Regions from separate parts of the Shinella sedimenti genome, predicted to be linked through region 1. Evidence: predicted binding sites of a transcription regulator. Region 1 holds the regulator's gene; each other region holds the start of a gene.
What was found. Region 1 encodes LexA, which represses DNA repair genes until DNA is damaged. Its sites were predicted from a motif close to TGTTCNNNNTGTGTTCNG; they were not measured.
Positions count from the first base shown of each region.

Region 1 (7,136 bases):
GGGTACGGGCGGCGATGGCGCCGGCACTTACAACATCTCAACGCTTGCGGCGATCATCGTGGCCGGCGCAGGCGTGCCCGTCGCCAAGCACGGCAACCGCGCACTCAGCTCCAAGTCAGGCACGGCGGACGCCCTCTCCTGCCTTGGGGTAAAGCTCGATATCGGCCCGAACGACATTGCGCGCTGCGTGCACGATGCCGGCCTGGGCTTCATGTTCGCGCAGTTGCACCATCCGGCAATGAAGCATGTCGGCCCGTCGCGCGTCGAACTGGGAACGCGCACGATCTTCAACCTGCTCGGCCCGCTTTCCAATCCCGGCGGCGTCAAGCGCCAGCTGCTCGGCGTCTTCTCTCCTCAGTGGCTATTGCCGCTGGCCGAAGTCATGCGCGATCTCGGTTCGGAAAGCCTGTGGGTCGTGCACGGCGAAGGACTCGATGAGATCACTACAACAGGCACGACGCACGTCGCGGCTCTGGAGGACGGGAAGATCCGCACCTTCGAGCTGACACCCGCCGATTTCGGCCTGCCACAGGTGACGCTCGACGATCTCAAAGGTGGCGACGGCGCGCACAATGCCGCGGCGCTTCTGTCCGTTCTGGGCGGCGCACATATGCCCTATCGCGACATCTCGCTCGCCAATGCCGCCGCCTCGCTCGTCGTTGCCGGCAAGGCTGAAACGCTGGCAGATGGCATGAGGCTTGCGACCGAATCTCTCGAAAGCGGCCGCGCCCGCACCGCCCTGGAACGCCTCGTCACGGTTTCCAACGAAGCCGCGGCGGGTTAGGATTGATCATGACCGATATCCTCAAGAAGATCGAAGCCTACAAGCTGGAAGAAATCATCGCGGCCAAGGCGCGCGTCGCTCCAGCAGAGCTTCGCGCCCGCATCCGCGACCAGGAGTCCCCGCGCGGTTTCTTCGCCAGCCTCAAGAACAAGAAGGCACAAGGCCAGTTCGGCCTGATCGCCGAAATCAAGAAGGCCAGCCCTTCCAAGGGTCTCATCCGCCCGGATTTCGATCCACCGGCGCTTGCCAAGGCCTATGAAGCCGGCGGCGCGGCCTGCCTTTCCGTGCTGACAGACACGCCGAGTTTTCAGGGCGCGCCGGAATTCCTCACAGCGGCGCGCGACGCCTGCGCGCTGCCCGCACTGCGCAAGGACTTCATGTTCGACAGCTATCAGGTGCTGGAAGCCCGCGCCTGGGGTGCCGACTGCATTCTTCTCATCATGGCCTCTCTAACGGACGAAACGGCGAAAATGCTGGAAGACTCCGCCTTTTCGCTTGGCATGGATGTCCTGATCGAGGTGCATGACGAAGCGGAAATGGAGCGGGCGCTCAAGCTGAAATCCAAGCTCGTCGGCATCAACAATCGCAACCTGCGCACCTTCGAGGTCGATCTCGCCGTCTCCGAAAAACTGGCCGGCATGGTGCCGGAGGACCGACTGCTCGTGAGCGAAAGCGGCGTCTTTACCCATGCCGATTGCCAGCGCCTTGCCAAAGTCGCCATCTCCACCTTCCTCGTCGGCGAAAGCCTGATGCGCAAGGACGATGTAACAGCGGCCACGCGCGAATTGCTGACCGGTTCCGCCGGCATGCTGGCGGCGGAATGATGGGCGACGACGCCCGCACGCTCACCCATATCGACGCCTCCGGCGAAGCCCATATGGTCGACGTCGGCGACAAGGCTGAGACCCTGCGGATCGCCGTGGCCGAAGGCTTCGTGCGCATGAACACCACGACGCTCGACCTCATCCTCAAGGGCGATGCGAAAAAGGGCGATGTCATCGGGACTGCGCGCCTCGCCGGCATCATGGCCGCCAAGCAGACCTCAAACCTGATTCCGCTCTGCCATCCGCTGATGCTCACCAAGGTCTCCGTGGAGATCCACGAGGACCTCTCCCTGCCCGGCCTGCGCGTCGAGGCCACGGCCAAGCTCACCGGCCGCACCGGCGTGGAGATGGAGGCGCTGACGGCCGTTAGCGTCGCGTGCCTCACCATCTACGACATGGCGAAGGCGGCCGATCGCGAGATGGAGATCGGCGGTGTCCGCCTCGTCGAGAAATCCGGCGGCCGTTCAGGCGACTACAAGCGCAGAGAGAGCTGATGTCCCTTCTGCCCGTTGCCGACGCCCTCAACCGCCTGTTGTCCGCGGCCAAGCCGGTGCAGCGGACGGATCGCGTCCAGCTCCACGACGCGGCAGGACGGGTGCTGGCCGAAGATGTCGCCGCCCGCCTCACCCAGCCGCCCTTCGACAATTCCGCAATGGACGGTTATGCCGTTCGCCATGCCAATATCGCCGGGATCGGATCCGTCCTCAGCGTCGCCGGCTTATCCTCAGCCGGTCATGCGTTCGAGGGTACGGCCGGTCCGGGTGAAGCAGTACGCATCTTCACCGGCGCCCCGCTCCCGGCCTTTGCCGATACAGTCATCCTCCAGGAAGACACGGAGCCCCTTGAGGACGGTCGAATTCGCACCACCTTCCTCACGCCCAAGGGCCGCCATATTCGCCCGCGCGGGCAGGATTTCACCAAGGGCGAGGTCGTTCTGAAGGCCGGCCAGATGCTGGATGCTGGCCGATTGACCGTTGCAGCAGCGATGAACCACCCGCAACTGCCCGTCTATGCCCGCCCGCGGGTCGCGATCCTCGCGACGGGCGACGAACTCGTGCCGCCCGGAGAGACGCCCGGCGCAAGCCAGATCATCGCGTCCAACAGCTACGGCGTCGCGGCCATCGCAAGGCAGGCCGGTGCGGAGATCATAGACCTCGGCATTGTGAGAGACGACAAGCAGGCCATTCTGGATGCCGTGCGCCAGGCGCTGCAGATGGACATCGACGTGCTGGTGACACTCGGCGGCGCGTCCGTGGGGGATTTCGACCTTGTTCAGCCTGTGCTCGGCGAGGCCGGCATGGAACTCGACTTCTGGCGCATCGCAATGCGACCCGGAAAGCCGCTGATGGTCGGACGTCTTGGTGATATCCAGGTGGTCGGCCTGCCCGGCAATCCCGTCTCCAGCCTTGTCTGCTCCTATCTGTTCCTGGAACCATTGCTCCGAAAACTCGCCCGCTTGCCCGCAAAGAACAGGGTAAGCCGGGCCGTCGCCGCCGTGCCGCTCAAACAGAACGACCGCCGGCAGGATTACATTCGCGCAGGCCTTGCACACGCGCCCGACGACGCGCTTCTCGTCACGCCATTCGAGAAGCAGGATTCGTCGATGATGAAGATCTTCGCAGAATCGGATGGCCTCCTGATCCGTCCGCCGCATGCACCTGCAGAGGATGCCGGCGCCCTCTGCGATGTGCTCGTTCTCAGGGAACCCGCTGCCTGAGCGACATTATTGTCCTGGCAGCCACTTGCAGAACACATGTGGAACGGATAGTGTCTGTTCTGGATTTGTTTCACGATTCTGGCTGGAGATGCCATGCTGACGCGCAAACAACAGGAACTGCTCCTGTTCATTCACGAGCGTATGAAGGAGTCAGGCATTCCTCCGTCTTTCGACGAGATGAAGGATGCGCTGGATCTCGCTTCGAAATCCGGTATTCACCGCCTGATCACGGCGCTGGAGGAGCGCGGCTTCATCCGCCGCCTGCCGAACCGGGCCCGTGCGCTCGAGGTCATCAAGCTTCCTGAGGCCTATTCGCCCAGCCTCCAGCCGCGCCGGGGATTTTCGCCATCGGTCATCGAAGGCAGCCTCGGCAAGCAGCCCGCAGCCGTGACGCCATCCAGGCCTGTAACGCCGCCGCAGAATATGTCGTCGTCCGTTTCCGTGCCGGTCATGGGCCGTATCGCCGCGGGTGTGCCGATCTCCGCCATCCAGAACAACACGCACGAGATCACCGTCCCGGCTGAGATGATCGGCAACGGCGATCACTATGCGCTCGAGGTCAAGGGCGATTCGATGATCGAGGCCGGTATTCTCGACGGCGACACGGTCATCATTCGTAACGCCAGTACTGCCAATCCGGGCGAAATCATCGTTGCCCTCGTCGATGACGAAGAGGCGACGCTGAAGCGGTTCCGCCGCAAGGGCGCATCCATCGCGCTGGAAGCGGCAAATCCAGCCTATGAGACCCGCATCTTTGGCCCCGACCGGGTCAAGATCCAGGGCAAGCTTGTCGGGCTCATCCGCCGGTATCACTGAGACGTGGTAGCCAATAAGGCTGGCTTCTGACCGTCTTGGTGATGGAGCGCACGGAGCCGAGTTGCTCGTGCCTCTTTGCAAGTGCTCTGCTGCTTGGTGTGGAGCACTGCCAGATCGCTGTCTCTGTAACGCCCTCCCATCCGATAAGCTCGGCCGCTTCCTGGACGTCATGGGAGTGGCAAAGGTGAAGGATCAGTCTCCTTGATCTCAGGCTCTGCCAACGGCGCTCCAGCTGGCGTCTCGAAGGTATCGCTGCGCCAGTCATAGGTGCGATGTCGCGACCAGGCGCGCGCGACAGTTTCCACGGCCGACGTGTAAATCGCATCGGTAAGGCTTGCTCCGGCATCATCGGTCGATGGCGTAATTTCCAAGGCGCCCGTTCGGCGCAGATGCCGCGCGGTCAGGAGCTTGGCGCCAGAACGGCAACTGTCGAGCCGCAAAGCGAAGGGCACGACAACGAGATCAGCCCTATTGCAAGCCGTGCCCAGAAAGGCCGTATCCTCAAGGGTCACGATCTTCCAGCCGCTGGGCGAGACGGCGGCGCAGAAAGCCTTCGCCTCGCAGATAAACGTTTGCGTCTGCCGCGCGGCCACCAAAGCCGACATCATGGCTTCTTTCGCCTTCTCCCTGTCCGCCTTGCGACGCGGCCGTTTCCGTTCGGTCTCGGCAGCAGCCGCCTCCGTCGCCGTTTCGGCCAGCAGCAGACCGGCGGTCTTTCGCATGTCCGGTCTGGCAAGGTCGCCGAGCCGCAAGGCACGGCGCCACTGGTCGTAGATGAAGCCCGGCGGCTTGGCGCGGTTCGTTGCGACCGCATCGTCGCGCAGGATCGCAACAAGTCGCCCGTCTTCGGAAATCAGCAACTCCGGTTTCCCGCGTGTGGGAGGCCATACGGCCATCAGCGCACCGACGACAATAAGAACCGTCCCGGCGTGCCGAAGCCGCGTGCGCAGGATGCAGAGCAGTCCGCCACCAACACCGATCAGCACGAAAGCGGACATGGGTATACGACCGGTGACGACATCCCCACCCTTCCAGCGCGAAACCCATTCGGCCAGCGCGATCATCCATTCGATCCCTTTTCCCATGATGGCAAAAGGGATCGCATCAAGTCCGAAAGGCATAAGCAGAACCGCGATGAGACCGAAGGGCATGACGATTGCGCTGATTGCCGGCATGGCGAGCAGGTTGCCGGCGAGCCCATAGGCGGGCACACGGTGAAAGTGGCCGATGGAGTAGATCAGCGTGGACAGGCTTCCGATTGCCGATGAAAGCAGAAGTCCGCCGAAGAAGCGCCCGGCCGCACCGCCGGTCAAACGCAGCGCGCCGCCTTTGCCCTCCTTGCGCACGGGCCGCTCGCGCCACGCCGCGTAACCGGCGACGAGACCGAGCGTTGCGGCGTAAGACATCTGGAAACCGGGATTGGTGACGGCGGAGGGCGTGACGGCAAGGATGATGATGGCCGACAGCGCTACATTGCGTAGACTGATGGCGGAGCGGCCGAAAAGCACGGCGATCAGCATCACGCAGATCATGATCCATGAGCGGACAGCCGAAATCGCGCCGCCCGACACGAGAATGTAGAGTGTGACCATTATGAGCGCGCCGCCCGCGGCAATCTTGCGGGTTGGGAAGCGTTCGGCAAAGCCGGGTATGAGCGCCATCAGCATACGCGCGCCGACAAGGAATGTGCCGGCCGCGAGCACCATGTTGAGGCCGGAAATGGCAAGGACATGGGCAAGCCCCGCCTGCCGGAGCGCTTCCACCGTCTCGTCGCTGATAGCCCGCTGTTCTGCCGTAACCAGAGCCGCGGCAATCGCCCCGGCATCGCCGCCGATGCGGCCGCGGATATGCTCGGTCAGGTTGTTTCGCCATATCGCAATCCGCTGCGCTATGCGGTCGCTCCATCCGCCGGACCCCGTCTCGATTGCGACCGGCGCGCTATAAAAGTATCCGACCGCGCCCGTGCCGGCAAAATAGGCGTCGAAAGCGAAGTCGTTGAGGCCGGACAAGGCGGGTCCCGAAGGTGGCCCGAGACGCGCGCGGCCGGATATGCCGTGGCCGATGGCAATCGGATCGTGGCGGCTTCGCGCCAGTAGCGTGACGATTAGCGGCGCGCGTTTCAGGGTTGGCTCTCGCGTCTTCTCCAGCGCGATGCGGTAACGGATCGTGTTGCCCGCCCCGCTTTCGCGCGAAAGCACCCGTCCCTCGATCATGGTCGTCACGGACGTATCGATAATGACGGTATCGAGCCTTGCGCTTTCCAGCGTCGCGAGCAGCATTCCGATCGGAACGAGAAATGCGCCGCCCGCCAGGATCGCGCTCAAATTTTCGCGATGGCGAAGCCGCCAGGCGGGCATCATGGCGGCAATGGCCAACAGAACCATGGCATAGATCGGCGGATCGACCTCGGCAGCGAACCAGAGAGCCGCGCCTATTCCAAGGAAGACTGGCACGAACAGAAAGAAGTGCCCGTGCGTGCGCTCTTCGGCAAAGGCCTCCGACAGGCTTTCACGGATTGCGCGGCGCGGTCGCAGCCAGCCCACAGCCCTTCCGTACCACCGCGCGGCCCTCTCAACCGGCGCAGGCGCCGCGTCGAACTCCGCGGGCACCGCGCCATCACCCGGCCGGACATCCCACCGATAGGCCTTTGCGGCCCTCTTCCGCTCTGCGATCTCCGTCCCGGCCATGCGCCCCGGCCTCGCTGTCCCAGACCATCATGCAATCGATCGGAGCAATGTTCAATCGAAAGTAGCTGACCGGGATGATAAGGCAGACAGAAAGGATGCGCCCTCCGCAATTTTCAAACCACCCTCAATAGTTGCTTGCAACTTCGCTCAAAGGGTAGATATTGCGTTGCCGGAAAGCCTGTTACCGCAATGCACAATTTGCCTTTCGTATCGCTTGGCAGGACATCGCAAATGGGCTAGCAAAACGGGCATGTTCGTGGCGCCGGTACAACCGGATGCCGCCATTCGAAACAACGGAGGATCGTTAT
Region 1 covers NZ_JAKVIN010000001.1:177,575-184,710, forward strand. Annotated here, with positions in the region: gene trpD (anthranilate phosphoribosyltransferase) at 1-784, shown strand, start outside; gene trpC (indole-3-glycerol phosphate synthase TrpC) at 793-1,608, shown strand; gene moaC (cyclic pyranopterin monophosphate synthase MoaC) at 1,608-2,102, shown strand; gene MKI86_RS00885 (molybdopterin molybdotransferase MoeA) at 2,102-3,325, shown strand; gene lexA (transcriptional repressor LexA) at 3,419-4,141, shown strand; gene MKI86_RS00895 (ComEC/Rec2 family competence protein) at 4,309-6,684, opposite strand; gene gltA (citrate synthase) at 7,135-7,136, shown strand, end outside.

Region 2 (7,136 bases), on a different contig from region 1:
CGCCGTCAACGCGCGCGATGCCATGCCGGATGGCGGCACTATCACATTCCGCACGCGCAACGTGGAAGCCGAAGAGGCCGCCGCCCGCAACCTGCGTGACTTGCCGCCGGGCGACTACGTCGAAGTCGAGGTCTCGGACCAGGGCACCGGCATACCGCCCGAGATCATCGACAAGATCTTTGAGCCCTTCTTCACGACCAAGGATGTCGGCAAGGGCACGGGTCTCGGCCTCTCGATGGTCTACGGCATCGTCAAGCAGACAGGCGGCTACATCTATCTGGATTCGGAAGTCGGCAAGGGCACGACCTTCCGCATCCTGCTGCCGCGCCATGTGGAAGAGGCCGTTCCCGTCGACATCGCGACGGCTGCGGCACAGGTCGGTTCACAGCCGGTCGCCACCGTAGCGCAGATTGCAGAAAAGGAACCGCGCGACCTGACCGGCGGTTCGGCCGTCGTGCTTCTCGTCGAGGATGAGGAAGCGGTCCGCCGCGGTGGAAAGCGCATGCTGGAAACCCGCGGCTATACGGTGCACGAGGCCGGATCGGGCGTCGAGGCGCTCGATATCATGGAAGAGCTGAACGGTGCCGTCGATATCGTCGTGTCCGACGTCGTGATGCCCGAAATGGACGGTCCGTCGCTGCTGCGCGAACTGCGCAAGTCCTATCCGGATCTCAAGTTCATCTTCGTCTCGGGTTACGCCGAGGACGCCTTCGCCCGCAACCTTCCCGCCGATGCCAAGTTCGGCTTCCTGCCGAAGCCGTTCTCGCTGAAGCAGCTTGCTGAAGCCGTGCGGGAAATGCTGGACGAAGGGTAAGTCAAACGGGCTTCAATGCCGGATTGCGCCACATCCGCTTTGCCTCTTCGTCGGCTTTTGTAAGCTTTAACGAAGGACGACCAAGCATACCGTTGCGCTTGGCATTCACGACGCAGCTGTATCGATTAGCATAGGCGCGTGAGGACCGGTCAACTTCATATCCATTGAACGCGCGTCGGCTCCAAAGCCATCCCTCATCGTCACGCCAGAACACCCATCTGTCACCATTCGGATCGATACAGCTTAAGAGCATGATCTCCACTCCTCTTGATAACTCAAGGTTGCATTGATTCGTGCAATTGTCTACCAACCTGATGCAATCTTGGGGTGTTCTTCCGCGGTATTGATATCGTTAGGGGTTGTGTCGGTGGCGCTTTAATTCTCTATAAAACAATAGCTTATTTATTAAATTTTTCTTATATTACTTTGTGATTTACTCGCCCCGGTTTGTAGAAAGTTCGTGATTTTTTCAAAAAATGAGCGGCCGGATCAAACCGGCCGCTACGTCATTATCAATCCACCATTGCAACGGCGATTTCGGCCGCAAGACGGGCGTTGTTCTCGACGAGCGCGATGTTCGTTTTGAGGCTGCGGCCGTCCGTCAGGTGGAACAGGCTGTCGAGCAGGTAGGGGGTAACAGCCTTGCCGGCGATCTCGTCACGCTCCGCATTGTCGAGCGCGCGGGTGATGTAGATTTCCATCTCTTCGCGCGGGATCTCGTCAGCCTGCGGCACCGGGTTGGCAATCAGCATGCCGCCATCGACGCCGAGCTGGTCGCGCACCGTCTGGAAGTTGGCGATCGCCGCCGGGCTGTTGAGCGTCAGCGGGCTCTTGAGGCCCGAATCGCGCGACCAGAAGGCCGGGAAGGTGGCGCTGTCATAGGTGACGACGGGCACGCCGCGGGTTTCCAGCACTTCCAGCGTTTTGGGGATGTCGAGGATTGCCTTGGGGCCGGCGCAGACGACGATGACGCCGGTGCGTGCGAGCTCCTCAAGGTCGGCGGAGATGTCGAAGGTCTCTTCCGCACCGCGATGCACGCCGCCAATGCCACCGGTGGCGAAGACCCTGATGCCGGCCCGTGCGGCGCCGATCATGGTGGCCGCGACCGTCGTGGCACCCGTGCGACGTTCCGCGATGGCAAACGCCATGTCGGCGCGCGACACCTTCATCGCGCCCTTGGTCTGCGCCAAGGCCTCGAGCTGGGCGGCTTCAAGGCCGATATGCAGCACGCCCTCGATGACGGCGATGGTCGCCGGCACGGCGCCGTTGTCGCGGATGATGGTCTCCACGCTGCGCGCCATCTCGAGATTGCCCGGATAGGGCATGCCGTGCGTGATGATCGTCGATTCGAGGGCCACGATCGGCGCGCCGCGTGCCTTGGCGGCGGCGACTTCGTCCGAATACTGCATCGGCAGGAGGGAGGAGACGGGTCTGGTCATGCGATGTCCTTGAAGGATTTTGGGCAAAAAAGTCTCATGACAGGATTTCGGCAGGCGGCACAAGAGAAAGTGCATCGGCAAGCGCCGGCTGCGACATTTCTTCCGCGACGGCAAGCGGCGAGCGCACCGTGATGACGGCGGCAGCAACGCCCTGGCGCAATGCTTCATTTATCCGCGCGCCGCGAAGCCGGGCGTGGAGAAAGCCGGAGGCGAGCGAATCGCCCGCGCCGGTGACATCGCCAAGCGCCGGTATGGCCGGCGGCACCACGATGGCGGCGCTGTTCTCGTCAAAGGAGATGACGCCCCTGCCGCCGCGCGTAACCACGCCGGCGCGAAGGCCGATGGCACGCAGTGCATCGGGCCAGTCGGCGGGGTTTTCCGGGTTGGCGCCGGTCAGCGTGCGGGCTTCCGCCTCGTTCATGAAGAGAAAGGCAAGGGCAGGCAGGCTCTTTTCAAGGCGCACGACCTTTGCCGGGGAAATGGCGATGGCGGCGAGGGGAATGCTGGCCTCCCGCGCCATCGCTGCCATCGCGTCGAGCGTTTCCGCCGGCAGGTTGGCGTCGGTCAGCAGCGCGCCGGCACCGGCGATTGCTTCGCGCATGGCGCGCTGTTGCAGCCGCCGCGGCGAAAACAGCCGATAGAGTTCCATGTCGGCCAGGGCGATGACAAGGTTGCCGTCGCGCTCGATGATCGCCGTGTAGCTTGGCGTTGCGCGGTCGAGGAAGGTAAATGGCGTATCCTCGACGCCCGCTGCCTGCGCCGCGGCCGCGACGATTTCGCCGTCCTTGTCGCCGCCGCGCGGCGAGACCAGCCGCACGCGGTGGCCGAGACGGGCGAGATTGCGCGCCGCATTGAAGGCGCCACCACCCGCTTCCACGAACCAACCGCCCGGATTGCTGGCGCCAGGCACCGTCTCGCCGGCAATGCGCCCGCGCCTGTCCACATGAGCGCCGCCCATCACCAGTATCGTTCTGTCCGTCATCGTCTTCCTTCGCATCCGCATGCCGATTCGTCCGCCCGAGGCAGGTTGCAGGGCGGTCAAACCGTTGTTTTCAATCCACGATCATCCACTTGAAACGAAAGTAGAACACGCCCTCGATTTCTTAATTTGTTCAAATGGATGAACAAGCCTTGCAAAATGAGAACAAAATGTGTACATAGCTTTCGTCGGCGGGTTCGTTGCCTGTCTTGCTTCAATAACCTAAAGGTGGACAAAATGGCACAGAACAGTTTGCGGCTCGTAGAGGATAAAACAGTGGATAAAAGCAAGGCACTCGAAGCGGCTCTCTCCCAGATCGAGCGCTCCTTCGGCAAGGGCTCCATCATGAAGCTCGGCGGCAAGGACAGCGTCGTGGAGATCGAGACGGTTTCGACGGGCTCTCTCAGCCTCGACGTCGCGCTCGGCATCGGCGGCCTGCCCAAGGGGCGCATCATCGAGATCTACGGGCCGGAAAGCTCGGGCAAGACGACGCTGGCGCTGCAGACCATTGCCGAGGCACAGAAGAAGGGCGGAATCTGCGCCTTCGTGGACGCCGAGCACGCACTCGACCCTATCTATGCCCGCAAACTCGGCGTGGATCTTGAAAATCTTCTCATTTCGCAGCCCGATACCGGTGAGCAGGCGCTGGAGATCACCGATACGCTGGTCCGTTCCGGCGCAATCGACGTGCTGGTCGTCGACTCGGTCGCCGCACTCACGCCGCGCGCCGAAATCGAAGGCGAGATGGGCGAAAGCCTGCCGGGCCTCCAGGCCCGCCTGATGAGCCAGGCGCTGCGCAAGCTGACGGCCTCCATCTCCAAGTCCAACACGATGGTCATCTTCATCAACCAGATCCGCATGAAGATCGGCGTCGTCTATGGTTCGCCGGAAGTGACGACGGGCGGCAACGCCTTGAAGTTCTATGCCTCCGTTCGCCTCGACATCCGCCGTATTGGCGCCGTCAAGGAGCGCGACGAGGTGATCGGCAACCAGACGCGCGTCAAGGTCGTCAAGAACAAGATGGCGCCGCCCTTCAAGCAGGTCGAATTCGACATCATGTATGGCGAGGGCGTTTCCAAGACGGGTGAACTGATCGATCTCGGCGTCAAGGCCGGCATCGTCGAGAAGTCGGGCGCGTGGTTCTCCTACAACAGCCAGCGTCTCGGTCAGGGCCGCGAGAATGCTAAGACGTTCCTGCGCGAGAACCCGGACCTTGCTCGCGAGATCGAGACGTCGCTGCGGCAGAATGCCGGCCTCATCGCCGACCGCTTCCTGGAAAACGGCGGTCCCGATGCGAACGACGCCGACGACGCGGCGAACATGTAGTCTTCCCGCAACGCTTTCTTAAAACGACGGAAAACCGGCCTTTCTTCGCGAAGGGCCGGTTTCTTCGTGTCTGGACAGGTGCCGGGCCGGACGATAAAAGCCTTCAGTTCTCGCGCATGCCCGCGGTTTCAGGCCTCCTCAGGGAAGGCGTCGGGCCAGGCGCGGTTTCGACGGAATTCGCGGATGGACGGTCCACAAGGCCTTCCGGGCGGGCACTCCGGCCGGCGATGCGGTGTCGCGTCGCTGTGGGGCAATTGGGTGGATGACGCGCCGGTTCCGGTGCAGACAGTGCTAAGATGAAGGACGCGATATGAGCGGCGTGAATGACATCCGGTCGACTTTCCTCGACTATTTCCGCAAGAACGGGCACGAGGTCGTTGCCTCCAGCCCCCTTGTGCCGCGAAACGACCCGACGCTCATGTTCACCAATGCCGGCATGGTGCAGTTCAAGAACGTCTTCACCGGGTTGGAGACGCGCCCCTACACCACCGCGACGACGGCCCAGAAGGTCGTGCGCGCCGGCGGCAAGCACAACGATCTCGACAATGTCGGCTATACCGCACGCCATCTGACCTTCTTCGAGATGCTCGGCAACTTCTCCTTCGGCGATTACTTCAAGGAACAGGCGATCGAGCATGCCTGGACGCTTGTCACCAAGGGTTTCGATCTGCCGAAGGACCGGCTTCTGGTCACCGTCTATGCCGATGACGACGAAGCAGCGCTTCTGTGGAAGAAGATCGCCGGCTTTTCCGACGATCGTATTATCCGCATCCCGACCTCCGACAATTTCTGGCAGATGGGCGATACCGGCCCCTGCGGTCCCTGTTCTGAAATCTTCATCGACCAGGGCGAACATGTCTGGGGCGGCCCTCCGGGCTCGCCGGAAGAGGATGGCGACCGGTTCCTGGAATTCTGGAACCTCGTCTTCATGCAGTTCGACCAGACCGCACCCGGCGAGCGCAGCCCGCTGCCGCGTCCGTCCATCGATACCGGCATGGGCCTGGAACGCATGGCCTGCATCCTGCAGGGTGTTCAGAGCGTTTTCGAGACTGACCTGTTCCGTACGCTGATCGCCGCCGTCGAGGAGACGGTCGGCATCAGGGCACAGGGCGAGGCGGCCGCAAGCTGCCGCGTGATCGCCGATCACCTGCGCTCGTCCGCCTTCCTCATCGCCGATGGCGTGCTGCCGTCGAACGAGGGCCGTGGCTATGTTCTGCGCCGCATCATGCGCCGCGCCATGCGCCACATGCAGCTTCTCGGCGCCAAGGAACCGCTGATGTGGTCGCTGCTGCCGGCGCTTGTCGGCGAAATGGGCCGTGCCTATCCCGAACTCGTGCGCGCCGAAGCGCTGATTTCCGAGACGCTCAAGCTTGAGGAAACCCGTTTCCGCAAGACGTTGGAGCGTGGCCTCTCGCTGCTGTCGGACGCCACCGTCACGCTCGAGAAGGGCGACATGCTGGACGGCGAAACTGCCTTCAAGCTTTATGACACCTACGGCTTCCCGCTCGACCTGACGCAGGACGCGCTGCGAGCCCGCGAGATCAATGTCGATCTGTCCGGTTTCAACGACGCGATGCAGCGCCAGAAGGCCGAGGCTCGCGCCAACTGGTCGGGCTCTGGCGATAAGGCGACAGAGGCCGTGTGGTTCGAACTGAAGGAAAAGCACGGCGCGACCGAATTCCTCGGCTATGATACCGAAACAGCCGAAGGCGTGGTTCAGGCCATCGTGATCGACGGCAAGGCCGTTGGTAGCGCCAATTCCGGCGACAGCGTGCAGATCGTCGTCAATCAGACCCCTTTCTATGGCGAATCGGGCGGACAGATGGGCGATACCGGCGTCATTACGTCGGACAATGCCCGCCTTACGGTCACCGATACGCAGAAGAAGGGTGAGGGGCTGTTCGTGCACAGCGCGGTCGTCGAGAGCGGCACGTTGAAGCTCGACGACGCGGTCGTGCTGACGGTCGACCACGCGCGCCGTTCGCGCCTGCGCGCCAACCATTCCGCCACGCATCTGCTGCACGAGGCGCTGCGCGAGGTGCTGGGCACCCATGTCGCCCAGAAGGGCTCGCTCGTGGCGCCAGAGCGCCTGCGCTTCGACGTTTCGCATCCCAAGCCGATGACGGCCGAGGAACTGCGGGTCATCGAGGACATGGCCAACGAGATCATCGTGCAAAACGCACCCGTGACCACACGTCTGATGACGGTGGATGACGCCATTGCGGAAGGCGCCATGGCGCTGTTCGGCGAAAAATACGGGGATGAGGTCCGCGTTGTCTCCATGGGCACGGGCCTGCATGGCGCGAAGGCAAACCGGCCCTATTCGGTCGAGCTTTGCGGCGGCACGCACGTTGCCGCCACCGGTGAGATCGGTCTCGTGCGCATCCTGTCGGAAAGCGCGGTTGGCTCGGGCGTGCGCCGCCTGGAAGCGCTGACAGGCGAATCGGCCCGCGCCTACCTCGCCGAGCAGGACGAGCGCGTGAAGTCGCTTGCCACCGCGCTGAAGGTGCAGCCGGGCGAGGTTCTGGCCCGCGTCGAGGCGCTGGCCGACGAACGCCGCAAGCTCGAACGCGAACTG
Region 2 covers NZ_JAKVIN010000002.1:573,773-580,908, forward strand. Annotated here, with positions in the region: gene cckA (cell cycle histidine kinase CckA) at 1-814, shown strand, start outside; gene MKI86_RS06875 (pseudouridine-5'-phosphate glycosidase) at 1,327-2,253, opposite strand; gene MKI86_RS06880 (carbohydrate kinase family protein) at 2,288-3,235, opposite strand; gene recA (recombinase RecA) at 3,470-4,558, shown strand; gene alaS (alanine--tRNA ligase) at 4,869-7,136, shown strand, end outside.
Region 2: a site for LexA is predicted at 3,394-3,411, ahead of recA (recombinase RecA). Genes of this name have one in related genera too.

Region 3 (7,136 bases), on a different contig from region 1:
CACCTTGATCTTGGCATTGCCGAGCAGGATCTCGTCGCCCACGGCGATGTTGAGCCGGTCGAGCAGTAGCGGCGCGACGATGGCGCCCCAGGCGTCGCCCTTGCGTCCGAGCAGCTCCGAGGAAGGCTGCTGCGGCACGGTTTCCAGCGTGCCGTAGAGTGGATAGGCGCCGTCGACGCCGCGCGCTTCCACCAGCGTCTGGTCGGACCCGTCGGGCATGCGCGCCATGGAGCGCAGGCCGGTGGAGAGCGAGACGTCGCCGAGGCCCTGGAAATAGGCCATTTCCTCCGGCGTTGCCATGCGATTGCGCAGCTCGAAGCGCACGTCGCCGGCCAGCAGCGTCTGGCCCTGCGAGGCGATCGCCTGCGTGATGGCGCTGGAGACGGAGTTGACGCCGGCAATCGCCGCCGTACCGAGCGCGATACAGGCGAGAAAGATGTAGAAGCCCTTCAGGCCGCCGCGCATCTCACGCAGCGCCAGGCGAAGGGCAAGCGGAAACTGTTTGAGGACCGTGCCGATCCTCATGCCGGCACCGCCTCGGAAATGGTTGCCGCGGGCGCGGCACCCGAGACGATTTCGCCCGAGCGCATGGCGACTTGCCGGCTGCATCGAGCGGCAAGGGCGGGATCGTGCGTCACCAGCACCAGCGTCATGGCGCGTTCCGCCTGCTTGGCAAACAGCAGGTCGGCGATCTGCCGGCCGGTCTCGGTGTCGAGGTTGCCGGTCGGTTCGTCGGCAATCAGCAGCTTCGGCGAGGGCGCGAGCGCCCGGGCGATCGCCACGCGCTGCTGTTCACCGCCCGAAAGCTGGCCGGGATAGTGCGACAGGCGCTCGCCCAGCCCGACGGCCGTCAGTTCGCGCCGGGCGATGTCGAAGGCACCGGGCGTATTGGCCAGTTCCAGCGGCACCGCGACATTTTCGAGCGCCGTCATGTTGGGAATGAGATGGAAGGACTGGAAGACGATGCCGATGTTACGGCCGCGGAAATCGGCCACCTGGTCTTCGTTCATGCCGTGCAGCCCGGCGCCGTCGATGTGGATTTCGCCGCTGTCGAGCCGCTCCAGGCCGGCCAGAACCATCAGCAGCGTCGACTTGCCGGAACCCGAGGGACCGACGATGCCGACCGATTCGCCCGCATCGATCGAAAGGTCGATTCCCTTTAGCACATGGACCGAGGCGGCCGCCTGGCCGAGGGTGAGATCGGCTTTTTTGAGATCGATGATGCTTTTGGCCAAGGAATTCTGCCCTATATGATTGTGAAGAACCGCAATGCCAGCAATCTAGGAACCTCGCCATGGCGTTTAAAGCGAAGCTCGGATTTTTAACCGCCCTTGCGATCACAGCTTTGTTATCCGTCGGTGCCGCGCGCGCCGAGCCCGTCAAGCTCGTCGGCTTCGGCGACAGTCTCATGGCCGGCTACCAGCTTCCGGCGGGCGATGCCTTCCCGGTCAAGCTGGAAGCCGCCCTGCGCGCCAAGGGGCATGAGGTGGAGATCGCCAATGCCGGTGTTTCCGGCGATACGACCTCGGGCGGCCTTGCCCGTCTCGACTGGTCGGTGCCCGACGGCACACAGGGCGTGATCCTCGAACTCGGTGCCAACGATGCGCTGCGCGGCGTTGCGCCGGAAGAGACCGAAAAGAATCTCGACACGATGCTGACGCGGCTGAAGGAGCGCGGCATTTCCGTGCTGCTTGCCGGCATGCTCGCGCCGCCGAACATGGGCCCCGAATATGCCGAGCGTTTCAACGCCATTTACGGCAAGCTCGCCGAAAAGCACGGCGTGCCGCTCTATCCGTTCTTCCTCAAAGGCGTCGTCACCAAGGCCGATCTCCAGCTGGAGGACGGCATGCACCCCAACGCGCTCGGCGTGGATGCGATGGTGCAGGCAATGCTTCCGGCCGCCGAACGTTTCCTGACCTCGATCAAGGCCGGGGAGTAATTTTCGCGGGTGCGAAATTAGGGTTGCGCGAAACGGCTTTGCGTGATTCGCTGACGTTACATTCCAGTAGGGAGAAGTCACCATGCCAAGACTTTTCGTCGCCCTCGAAGTGCCGCGCAACGCGGCGATGAGCCTCTCGCTTTTGAGAGGCGGCCTTCCCGGAGCCCGCTGGATCGATGTCGAGAACTTCCACATAACCCTTCGTTTCATCGGTGACATGGACGGCCGCACGGCCGACGAGGTGGTCGACCGGCTCGACCGCATCGAGCGGCCGGAATTCCAGCTTGCGCTGTCCGGCATCGGCTCCTTCGGGTCGAAGAAGCCGCATTCCGTCTTCGCCGGTGTCACGCCGGCGCCGGATATGTTTGCGCTCCAGGCGGAAATCGAGCGCATCTGCCAGCGGCTCGGCCTGCCGGCCGATCCGCGCAAGTTCACGCCGCATGTCACATTGGCGCGGCTGCGCAATGCCCGCACCGAGGATGTCGCGCGCTACCTCACCGGCCGCGGCAATTTCCACACCGCCCCCTTCATGGTGAACCGCTTCGTGCTGATGTCCTCCAAGGAATCCGTCGGCGGTGGGCCATACCTCACGGAAGAGGTCTTCCCGCTCTACGACACGGGAAGCGCCTGGGACGGTACGGATCTGTACGATCATCCGGTGTGAGAGGCATTTTCGGTTTCAGGAAACCGTGCATCGTCCCGGGTCCGATTCAGCATCTTGTGGCGGGATCGTGAGTCCGATCAAGGACTTGCGGTGAACAAATCCGGAATGCGGTCGAGTCAGCGATTCGTCTCCGTTTCGTTCGGCAGCTGTTCCATGAGCCGGCAAAAGACCGGAAAATCCGCCGCATTTCGCCTTGCCCCTTGCCATCGGCGGCTGTGATGGGCATCTGTTGCCGGAAACTGAACCAGCCGGGGCATGTCTTGTCGCAAGCACCCATGATTGTGAGCGGCCGCGGGGTCACCGCGGTGCTCGGCCCGACCAATACGGGCAAGACCCACTACGCAATCGAACGCATGGTGGCACATGAGACGGGCATTATCGGCCTGCCTCTGCGCCTTCTGGCGCGCGAGGTCTATACGCGCCTCGTTGAGCGGGTCGGCCAGCACAATGTTGCGCTCATCACCGGCGAGGAGAAGATCACGCCGCATATGGCGCGCTTTTCGGTCTGCACGGTCGAAGCCATGCCGCGCGAGACGCGCGCCTCCTTCGTCGCCATCGACGAGGTGCAGCTTGCCGGAGATCTGGAGCGCGGCCATATCTTCACCGACCGGGTGCTGCATCTGCGCGGGCGCGACGAGACGCTGCTTTTGGGTGCGGGCACCATGAAGCCGATCCTCGAACAGATGCTGCCGGGCATCCATGTCATCGAGCGCCCGCGGCTTTCCCAGCTGTTCTATTCCGGCTCCAAGAAGATCACCCGCCTGCCGCAGCGCACGGCCATCGTCGCCTTCTCGGCCGACGAGGTCTATGCCATCGCCGAGCTCATCCGCCGCCAGCGCGGCGGGGCGGCGGTGGTACTGGGCGCGCTCTCGCCGCGTACCCGCAATGCGCAGGTCGCGCTCTACCAGGAGGGCGATGTCGAATATCTTGTCGCGACGGACGCGATCGGCATGGGCCTCAACCTCGATGTCGACCACGTCGCATTTGCGCAGGACCGCAAGTTCGACGGCTTCCAGTTCCGCAATCTCAATCCGGCCGAGCTTGCCCAGATCGCCGGCCGCGCCGGCCGCCACCTGCGCGACGGCACCTTTGGCGTCACGGGCCGCGTCGATCCCTTCGACGAGGAGCTGGTCGAGCGCATCGAGACGCACCAGTTCGATCCGGTGAAGGTGCTGCAATGGCGCACGACCCGCTTCGACTATTCCTCGCTGCAATCGCTTCGCCTGTCGCTCGAGGCCGTGCCGCCGATCGGCGGGCTGACGCGCGCGCTTCCGGCGGTCGACCAGCAGGCGCTGGAGCACCTGTCGCGCTACCCCGATATCCGCGAACTCGCGACCACGCCCCAGCGTGTCGAAAAGCTGTGGGAGGCTTGCGCGCTACCCGACTATCGCCGCATCACGCCGGCCCAGCATGCCGACCTCATCTCGACGCTCTATGCGGATCTCGTCCGTCGTGGCACGGTCAATGAGGACTTCATGGCCGATCAGGTCCGCCGCGCGGATCGTACGGATGGAGAGATCGACACGCTTTCGGCGCGAATCGCGCAGATAAGGACGTGGACCTATGTGTCGAATCGGCCCGGATGGCTTGCCGATCCGACACACTGGCAGGAAAAGACGCGGGAAATCGAAGACCGATTGTCCGATGCGTTACATGAACGGTTGACGAAACGCTTTGTTGATCGCAGGACATCTGTGCTCATGAAGCGCCTGAGAGAGAATGCGATGCTGGAAGCTGAAATCAGTGTGAATGGCGATGTCTTCGTGGAAGGACATCATGTCGGGCAGTTGGCCGGTTTCCGGTTCACGCTCGTCTCCGGAACGGAAGGTCCCGATGCGAAGGCCGTGCAGGCGGCTGCGCAGAAGGCGCTCGCCCTGGAGTTCGAAGCCCGGGCCGCGCGCCTGCATGCGGCCGGCAACGGCGATCTCGCGCTCGGCTCCGACGGCACCGTGCGCTGGCTCGGCGATCCCGTCGCGCGTCTTGCCGCGTCCGATCATATCATGCGTCCGCGCGTCATCCTGCTCTCCGACGAGCAGCTGACGGGCAATGCACGCGATCATGTCGCCGCCCGCATCGAGCGTTTCGTGAACCATCACATCGCCACCGTCCTGAAGCCGCTCGACGACCTGTCGCGCGCCGAAGACCTGCAGGGTCTCGCCAAGGGCCTGGCTTTCCAGCTCGTCGAAAACCTCGGCGTGCTGTTCCGCCGTGATGTGGCCGATGACGTGAAGTCGCTCGACCAGGACGGCCGCGCCTCCATGCGCAAGCACGGCATCCGCTTCGGCGCCTACCACATCTTCATGCCCGCGCTCCTGAAGCCGGCCCCGGCCGAACTCATCACGCTGCTCTGGGCGTTGAAGAACGACGGCCTCGACAAGCCGGGCTATGGCGATCTCATTCCGGTTCTGGCCGCCGGCCGCACCTCGGTGGTCACCGATCCGAGCTACGAGCGCACCTTCTACAAGCTCGCTGGCTTCCGGTTCCTCGGCAAGCGCGCCGTGCGCATCGACATTCTCGAGCGCCTCGCCGATCTCATCCGCCCGCTTTTGCAGTGGAAGCCGGGCACGCCGCGTCCCGATGGCGCCTATGACGGCCGCCGCTTCACGGCGACGACCGCCATGCTCTCCATCCTCGGTGCCACGCCCGACGATATGGAAGAGATCCTCAAGGGTCTTGGTTACCGTGCCGACAGCGTGACGGCCGAAGAGGCCGCCGCCTTCCTCGCCGCCCAGGCTCCGGCCGATGCGGGCGCTGCCGCTCCGGCGGACACCGCCGGCGAACAGGATGCCGAGGCGGACGAAGCACAGGCCGACGCCGCCGAAGAGACGGCAGGCGAAGCCCCGGCTGCCGAAGCACCTGCGTCCGAAACACCTGTTGAAGAGGCGCCGGCCGCCGAGACGGCGGAAGCCCCGGCCGCATCGGAAGCCGCAGCCCCCGAGGCTGCCGGCGAAGGCACCGAGCCGGTCGAGGTCAAGCCCGTGCTGCTCTGGCGTCCCGGCTCGCGTCACGACAACCAGCGCCAGGGCGGCCACCGCCATGGCGGCGAGCGTCCCGAACGCGGCGAGCGCCGTGGCGGCGACCGCAATCGCGGCCAGCAGGCCGGTGAGCGCGGCGAGCGTCGCGAAGGCGGCCGCGGCCGTCCCGACCAGAATCGCGGCAACCGCGACGGAAAGCCGCAGGGCGGCAACCGTCCCGATCGCAACGAGCAGCGCGGCGAGCGCAACGATCGCGGCGGAAAGCCGCAGCAGGCGAAGTTCGAGGCCCGTCCGCCCCGCAAGGAGAAGCCGATCGATCCGGATTCGCCCTTCGCAAAGCTCGCAGCGCTCAAGGAGCAGCTGAAGAAGTAAGCCATGGCGCGCGACGAGGAACAGCCGGCAGGTCAGGCGCGACAGCGCATCGACAAATGGCTGTTCTTCGCGCGCCTGCGCAAGTCGCGCTCGCTGGCGGCGAAGTCCGTCGAGTCGGGCGATGTGCGCGTCAACGACCTCGCCATCCGCCAGCCCTCCTATGCCGTGCGTCCCGGCGATGTCATCGTGCTTTCGCTCGAGCGCCACGACATGGTGGTGAAGGTGCTCCAGACCGGCGAGCGCCGCGGCCCCTATGAGGAGGCCCGCCTTCTCTACAGCGACATGACGCCGCCCCCGCCGCCGCGCGAGGAGCGCAATCTCTTCGCGCAGGCCACGCGCGAGCGCGGCGCGGGCCGCCCCACCAAGCGAGAGCGCCGCGAGATCGACCGCCTGCACGATTATCCGGGCGAGGGCGACGACTGAACACATTCAGGCCTGAGGCCGCGCTTTAGAATTCTATACCTCGCAAGACGCCAATCGCGCATGTATTACGCTTGCAAAGCGCCCGTAAAGCCTTTACCTCAGCCACCGGACAGCCTGCTTCTCGCATCTTCTGCTGTCTGCCAGCCGATTGCGTGACAGGCTTTGCGGCGATGGACGGTTCCGCCGTTCGCCTGCTAGTGATTTTTCTGGAGTTCATCATGACGTATGTCGTGACCGACAACTGCATCCGCTGCAAATATACGGACTGTGTCGAAGTCTGCCCTGTCGACTGCTTCTACGAAGGCGAGAATTTCCTGGTCATCCACCCGGACGAGTGCATCGATTGCGGCGTCTGCGAGCCGGAATGTCCCGCCGAGGCGATCAAGCCCGATACGGAGCCGGGCCTCGACAAGTGGTTGAAGATCAACACGGAATTCGCGTCGATCTGGCCCAACATCACCGTCAAGCGCGATGCGATGCCCGAGGCCAAGGAAATGGACGGCGTGGAAGGCAAGTACGAGCAGTACTTCTCGCCGAATCCGGGCCAGGGCGACTGACCGGTCGCACCGCGGCCGCCGAAGCTGGGGAAAAAAGCTTGTCCTCGCCAAAAGGCGATAGGGCAGGCTTGATGACCCATGCGAAGCAAATTATTGATTTCGGCACTTTTTTGTGGTAGGGTCCTGATACTGATCCACATCGCGGCATTTTGCGTGCCCGAACACCACCACGAAAGCAAACGATCCCTCACCGTCGCTCACCTCCC
Region 3 covers NZ_JAKVIN010000004.1:230,865-238,000, forward strand. Annotated here, with positions in the region: gene MKI86_RS11265 (ABC transporter permease) at 1-525, opposite strand, end outside; gene MKI86_RS11270 (ABC transporter ATP-binding protein) at 522-1,235, opposite strand; gene MKI86_RS11275 (arylesterase) at 1,295-1,939, shown strand; gene thpR (RNA 2',3'-cyclic phosphodiesterase) at 2,022-2,603, shown strand; gene MKI86_RS11285 (helicase-related protein) at 2,879-5,950, shown strand; gene MKI86_RS11290 (RNA-binding S4 domain-containing protein) at 5,954-6,373, shown strand; gene fdxA (ferredoxin FdxA) at 6,592-6,930, shown strand.
Region 3: a site for LexA is predicted at 2,694-2,711, ahead of MKI86_RS11285 (helicase-related protein). Genes of this name have one in related genera too.